Regions from separate parts of the Saccharopolyspora sp. 6V genome, predicted to be linked through region 2. Evidence: riboswitches for the same ligand, from Rfam matches in the RefSeq annotation. Region 2 holds a riboswitch; the other holds the start of a gene.
The links. Region 2 has a riboswitch for glycine ahead of gcvH (glycine cleavage system protein GcvH). Riboswitches for the same ligand answer to the same signal wherever they lie in the genome.
Positions count from the first base shown of each region.

Region 1: it holds a riboswitch for glycine, as region 2 does, so the genes downstream of both, gcvT (glycine cleavage system aminomethyltransferase GcvT) here and gcvH (glycine cleavage system protein GcvH) in region 2, are expected to answer to the same signal.

Region 1 covers NZ_JAIUKB010000075.1:158-3,465, reverse strand. The annotation lists gene LCD35_RS15940 (long-chain fatty acid--CoA ligase) at 1-862, opposite strand, end outside; gene LCD35_RS15935 (TetR/AcrR family transcriptional regulator) at 1,085-1,717, shown strand; glycine riboswitch at 1,820-1,948, shown strand; glycine riboswitch at 1,949-2,047, shown strand; gene gcvT (glycine cleavage system aminomethyltransferase GcvT) at 2,166-3,278, shown strand.
Region 2 covers NZ_JAIUKB010000006.1:24,828-28,135, forward strand. The annotation lists gene ald (alanine dehydrogenase) at 220-1,335, opposite strand; glycine riboswitch at 1,539-1,633, shown strand; gene gcvH (glycine cleavage system protein GcvH) at 1,776-2,150, shown strand; gene LCD35_RS01235 (L-serine ammonia-lyase) at 2,175-3,308, shown strand, end outside.

The DNA.
Region 1 (3,308 bases), on a different contig from region 2:
ACAGGTCGTCGTCCCCGGCGGCCTCCAGCATCCGGATGTACATGGTGGGCACGCCGTTGAGCTGGGTGATGCGGTGGTCCCGGATGAGCCGCAGCGCCTCGGCCGGGTCGAATTTGGGTTGCAGCACCAGCGTCGCGCCCGCCCGGAACGTGGTGTTCAGCGAGACGGTCTGCCCGAAGACGTGGAACAGCGGCAGGCAGCCGAGGATCAGGTCCTCGCGGCGGGTGTCGTTGGCGTCGAAGGCGTTCACCGTCGCGTTGAGCACCAGGTTCAGGTGGGTGAGCACCGCGCCCTTCGGCCGGCCGGTGGTGCCGCTGGTGTAGAAGATCACCGCGGGGTCGTCGGGCGCGCGGGTGGCGAAGGAGCGGACCGGTTCGGCCGCGGCCGCCGCCTCGCTCAACGAGTCCGGGGTCTCCGGGCCGGGCACCGACGGGCCGATCGAGACCAGCGGGATGCCGGCGCGGCGCGCCGATTCGGCGGCGAGCGCCAGCTGGCTCGTGTGCCCGACGACGAGCTTCGCGCCGGAGTTGCGCAGCAGGTACGCCGCCTCGTCCGGGACCAGCAGCAGCGGAACCGGCACCACGACCGCGCCCGCGGTGAGCACCGCGTAGTAGGCGCGCACGAAATCGATCACGTTGGGCGCCACGATCGCGACCCGGTCGCCCGGCTCGATCCCGCGAGCGCGCAGCGCGGCCGCGTGCGCCCGGACCTGCTCCCACAGCTCGCCGTAGGTCACCCGCTGCTCGCCCTCGACGACCGCGGGGTGCGCCGGGCGCAGCCGCGCCGGCTCGGCGAGGACCGAGGCGAGCGACAGCGTGGTGTGCGGCTCGACCCGCTCCGGGGACTCGTCGTCGTTGACCATCGTCCACCTCCGTGAGGATGTCGCCGGTGCGGGCGGCACGGTCGTCCGCCGTTGGACACCTGACGACTAACGTCGTTAGTTTTGGACTCTAGGACCACCCCGCGCACCGCGGCAAGAGCCGCGCACCGGACACTGATCGACACGATCCGCAGCGGACGCGGACGGGCACGGCGCCCACCGAGGGGGCGCCGACCGGCAGCGGGCGGCAGGCAGGAGCGCGGCATGGGCAGACCCAAGAGCCCCCAGCTCACCCGCGAACGCATCCGCGAACACGCGCTGGCGATCATCGACGGCCAAGGCCTCGAAGCGCTGTCCATGCGCAGGCTCGCCGACTCCCTCGGCGTCCGCGCCGCCTCGCTCTACAACCACGTGGCCACCAAGGAAGCGCTGCTGCACGACGTCGCCGACGACGTGATGGGCACCGTCGACACCAGCGGGTTCGACATCGACTGGCCCACCGGCCTCACCCGCTGGGCCCGCTCCTACCGGGCCGCGCTCGCCGCCCACCCCAACCTGGTGCCGTTCATGGCGTCCGGACCGGCCCGCCGGGAGACCTCGCTGCGCCGCGCCGACGCCGTGCACGGCGGGCTGACCAGCGCGGGCTGGCCGCAGCGGTACGCCACGATGATCGGTGCCTCCACCAAGTTCCTGGTGCTCGGTGCGGCGATGGGCTCGTTCGCGGGCGGGTTCGTCGACGACGCCGAGGTCTACGACGAGCGGTTCCCGCACCTGCACGGCGCCCACCTGCTGCGCGAGCACGCCGCCGAGATCGACGACGACAGCTTCGAACTGGCGCTGCGGGCGCTGGTCGACGGCCTCCGCGCCCAGCACGCCCGGCTGTTCCCGCAGCGCTGAACTCCGCGCGCGGCGACGGGATCACGCTCACGTTCGGTTGACTGCGCTGTGTGATCTCCGTAGCGTTCCGGAGCACAACACAACACCGGACTACAACGCCGACGACGTCGTGCGGGAGAGTCTGCGCCCCGCCAGGAGCCCCTGGTCCGTGCAGGATGCGATTCCTGGGTGCAGCGCCGAAGGAGCAATCCTCCCCACCAAACTCTCAGGCCCCGCTACCGCGCGACAGCAGGCGATCACGGAGAAAAGCAGGGACCCGTGTCCCTCGCCCACGGTGCAAGCCGCCCTCGTGCGCGGTGAAACTCTCAGGCCAATGACTCCGGGGAGACCGGCAGCGCACGCCCGCGCCCATCGCCGTCGGAGGACCCCGGATATGGTTTCTGCTGGAAGTGGCCGCAACCGGTCCCCCTCGGACGTGATCGGTGCCCACCAGGAGGAGTTCCGCACCATGACGTCGTCGCCCCCCGCTCCGCGACGGACACCGCTGCACGAGGTCCACGAGTCCCTCGGCGCGCACTTCACCGACTTCGCGGGCTGGCGGATGCCGGTCCGCTACTCGGGGGACACCGCCGAGCACCAGGCGGTGCGGACCGCGGCCGGGTTGTTCGACCTCTCGCACATGGGCGAGATCGAGATCAGCGGCCCGGAGGCGGCCGCGGCGCTGGACCACGCGCTCGTCGCGAACGCGTCCGCGATCACGGTGGGTCGCGCCCGCTACACCATGCTGTGCAACACCGAGGGCGGCGTGCTCGACGACCTCATCGTCTACCGGCTGGACGAGCAGCGGTTCCTGGTGGTCGCCAACGCGGCCAACGCGGCCGTGGTCTCCGCCGAGCTCGCCGAGCGCATCGCCGGGTTCGACGCCGCGCACCGCGACGTCTCCGACGAGTACGCGCTGATCGCCGTGCAGGGACCGGAGTCGGTGTCGATCTTGGCGCCGCTGACCGGCACCGACCTGTCCACCGTGAAGTACTACGCCGGGTATCCCAGCGAGGTCGCCGGGAAGCAGGTGCTGCTGGCGCGCACGGGCTACACCGGCGAGGACGGCTTCGAGCTGTTCACCTCCCCCGCGGACGCGCCCGCGGTGTGGCGCGCGCTGACCGACTCCGGCGCCGAGCGCGGACTGGTCCCGGCGGGGCTGTCCTGCCGCGACACGCTGCGGCTGGAGGCGGGCATGCCGCTGTACGGCAACGAGCTGTCCGCCTCGCTCACCCCGTTCCACGCGAACCTGGGGCGCGTGGTGAAGCTGGACAAGCCCGGTGACTTCATCGGCAAGGCCGCGCTGGCGCAGGTCGCGGCGGCTCCGACGGAGCGCACCCTGGTGGGGCTGCGCACCGACGCGCGCCGCGCGCCCCGGCACGGCTACCCGGTGCTCGCCGACGGCGCCGAGATCGGCGAGATCACCAGCGGCGCCCCGTCCCCGACGCTCGGTCACCCGATCGCGATGGCCTACGTGGACCGCGCGCACAGCGCGCCCGGTACCGCGGTGCAGGTCGACATCCGCGGCAAGTCCATCGACGCCGAAGTCGTGGAACTGCCGTTCTACCGCCGCAAGGCCTGACACACGCCCGCAACGGGCTCTCGAAACCTT
Region 2 (3,308 bases):
TCCGGTTGTGGCGGGGAACCGGGCGTTCGTCACGCTGCGCACGTCGGAAATCAAGCGTTCGTGTCCTACACTGGGACCTGGCGGCCTGCTCCCGGTGACCCCCAGGCCGGTTGAGCGGGCCGCCCTCTAACCCCTTCCGGGGTCTTCTCACCTCCGCGAGTGAAACTCGCCGGTCTCGCCGCGCAGTGGTCTCGGATGGTCTCGCGGTTGCGGATCCGCTCAGACCAGCACCGCGTCCGGGGCCGTGCTCGGCAGCCCGTGCGCCAGCGCCACCGCCTCGCTCACCAGCAGCCCGCCGTGCGCGTTCAAGCCCCTGGCCAGCGCCGCATCCGCCCGGCACGCCGCCCGCCAGCCCTGATCGGCGATCCGCAGCACGTACGGCAACGTCACGTTCGTCAACGCGTACGTCGAGGTGTTCGGCACCGCGCCCGGCATGTTCGCCACGCAGTAGAACACCGAACCGTGCACCCGGAACGTCGGATCCTCGTGCGTCGTCGGCCGCGAATCCTCGAAGCACCCGCCCTGGTCGATCGCCACGTCCACCAGCACGCTGCCCGGCTTTGACCGCGCCACCAGCTCGTTCGACACCAGCTTCGGCGTCTTCGCACCCGGCACCAGCACCGCGCCGATCACCAGGTCCGCCGCCCGCACCGCCGACTCCACCGCGTACGCGTTCGACGTCACCGTGCGGATCGCGCCCCCATGCGCCGCGTCGATCTCCCGCAGCCGGTCCACGTCGGTGTCCAGCACCTGCACCTGGGCGCCCATGCCCGACGCCACCCGCGCCGCGTTCAACCCGGCCACCCCGCCGCCGATCACCACCACCCGCGCAGGCGGTACTCCGGGCACGCCGCCCGGCAGCACACCGCGACCACCCTGCGGGGTCAGCAGCGCCTGCGCGCCGACCTGCGGGGCGAGCCTGCCCGCGACCTCGCTCATCGGCGCCAGCAGCGGCAACCCGCCGCGCGCCGTCTGCACCGTCTCGTAGGCGAGAGCCGTCACCTCGGCGCGCAGCAACTCGTCCGTCAACTCCGCCGACGCCGCCAAGTGCAGGTAGGTGAACAGCACCTGGCCCGCCCGCAGCCGCGGGAACTCCTCGGCCACCGGCTCCTTCACCTTCAGCACCAGCTCGCCCTCGGCCCACGCGTCCGCCGCGGACGGCACGATCGTCGCGCCCGCCGCCGCGTAGTCCTCGTCGGGTATCGACGAACCGAGCCCGGCGCCGGCCTCCACGAACACCGCGTGCCCCCGCGCGGCCAGCTCGTGCACCCCTGCCGGGCCCCCCGCCACCCGGTACTCGTGGTTCTTCACCTCACGCGGCACTGCGACCTTCACCCGGTCCGCCTCCCGACCCCACGACCGAACACCGACCCCAGCATCATCCGCCCGGCGCCCGCACCCCGCCGCGAGGAAGGGAACCTTCCTGTCACCGGTGACAGGAAGGTTCCCTTCCTCGCTGTGATCCGGGCGGCTGGGCGTTGACACCCGCCCACGTCCGTTTATCGTTGCCGGGCACGACCACAACCGCACAGCGCCGCAGAACCCGAGCGGGAGAGACCCTGCGCAACGCAGGGCGCCGAAGGAGCAAACCCTCCCCGCAAAACTCTCAGGCACCCATGACCGCTCGGGCGAGGCCACTCTGGAAAGCGCGCGCCCCGGCGCCGCACCCACGGTGCAAGCCGCGAACCACCGCGGCGAAGCTCTCAGGTCCCGAAACAGAGGGGGAGGCCCGCGAACCCAGGGCACACCCGTGCCCGCGATGGTGAGGAGCCTCCATGTCCCTGCCCGAACGGCTGCGCTACACCGAAGAGCACGAGTGGATCGAGGACCGCGGCGACCTGGTGCGCATCGGCATCACCCCGTACGCGGCCCAAGCGCTCGGCGACATCGTCTACGTGCAGCTGCCCGAGGTGGGCGAGCGGATCGAATCCGGCGCCTCCTGCGGTGAGCTGGAATCGACCAAGTCCGTCAGCGACCTGTTCGCGCCCGTGACCGGCGAGGTCGTCGCCGTCAACGCGGCCGCCGCCGACGACCCCGCGGTGATCGGCTCTGATCCGTTCGGCGAGGGCTGGCTGCTCGAAGTGCGTGCCGAGCAGACCGGTGCTGTGCTCACGGCCCAGGAGTACGCCCAGTTCACCGGTGGTGAGTAGGCCGGGGCTGAGGGGGGCGGAGCTGTGACGATCAGCGTCTTCGACCTCTTCTCGGTGGGCATCGGCCCGTCGAGTTCGCACACCGTCGGCCCGATGCGGGCGGCGCGGATGTTCACCGCGCGGCTGCAGGACGACGGTCTGCTCGGTCAGGTCGACAAGGTGAAGGCCGAGCTGTTCGGTTCGCTCGGCGCGACGGGGCACGGCCACGGCAGCCCCAAGGCGGTGCTGCTCGGCCTGGAAGGGCACGACCCGGAGACGGTCGACCCGGCCGCCGTCGCACAACGGGTGGAGACGATCCGCGCCGACGGCAGGTTGTTGCTGGCGGGGGAGCGCGACATCCGGTTCTCGGTGGACCGCGACCTGGTGATGCACCGGCGCAGGTCGCTGCCGCTGCACCCCAACGGGATGCGGTTCGCGGCGTTCGGCGCAGGTGGGGAACTGCGGTCCGCGGTGTACTACTCCGTCGGCGGCGGATTCGTCGTCGACGACGAGGCCGCCGGCACCGACCGGATCAAGCCGGACGAGACGCCGGTGCGCCACCCGTTCCGCACCGGCGACGAACTGCTCGCCCGGGTCGCCGAATCCGGCTCCCGGATCAGCGACGTCATGTTCGACAACGAGCTGTCCTGGCGCTCCGCCGAGGACGTCCGCGCCCGGCTGCTGCACATCTGGTCCGTGATGCAGGAGTGCGTCGACAACGGGTGCCGCAACGACGGGGAACTTCCCGGCGGGCTGCGGGTGAAGCGGCGCGCCGCCGCGCTGCGGGCGAACCTCGGCGAGCAGGACGACGCCATGGAATGGCTCACCCTGTTCGCGCTCGCCGTCAACGAGGAGAACGCGGCAGGCGGACGGGTCGTCACCGCGCCCACCAACGGTGCCGCCGGCATCGTTCCCGCGGTGCTGCACTACTACGTGCGCTTCGTGCCGGGGGCGAACGAGCAGGGCGTCATCCGGTTCCTGCTCGCCGCCGGTGCCATCGGGGTGCTGTTCAAGGAGAACGCGTCGATCTCCGGCGCCGAGGTCGGCTGTCAGGGCGAAGTCGGTTCGGCCTGCTCGATGGCGGCCGCCGGGCTCGCCGAGGCGATGGGCGCGACGCCGTGGCAGGTGGAGAACGCCGCCGAGATCGCGATGGAGCACAACCTCGGCCTCACCTGCGAC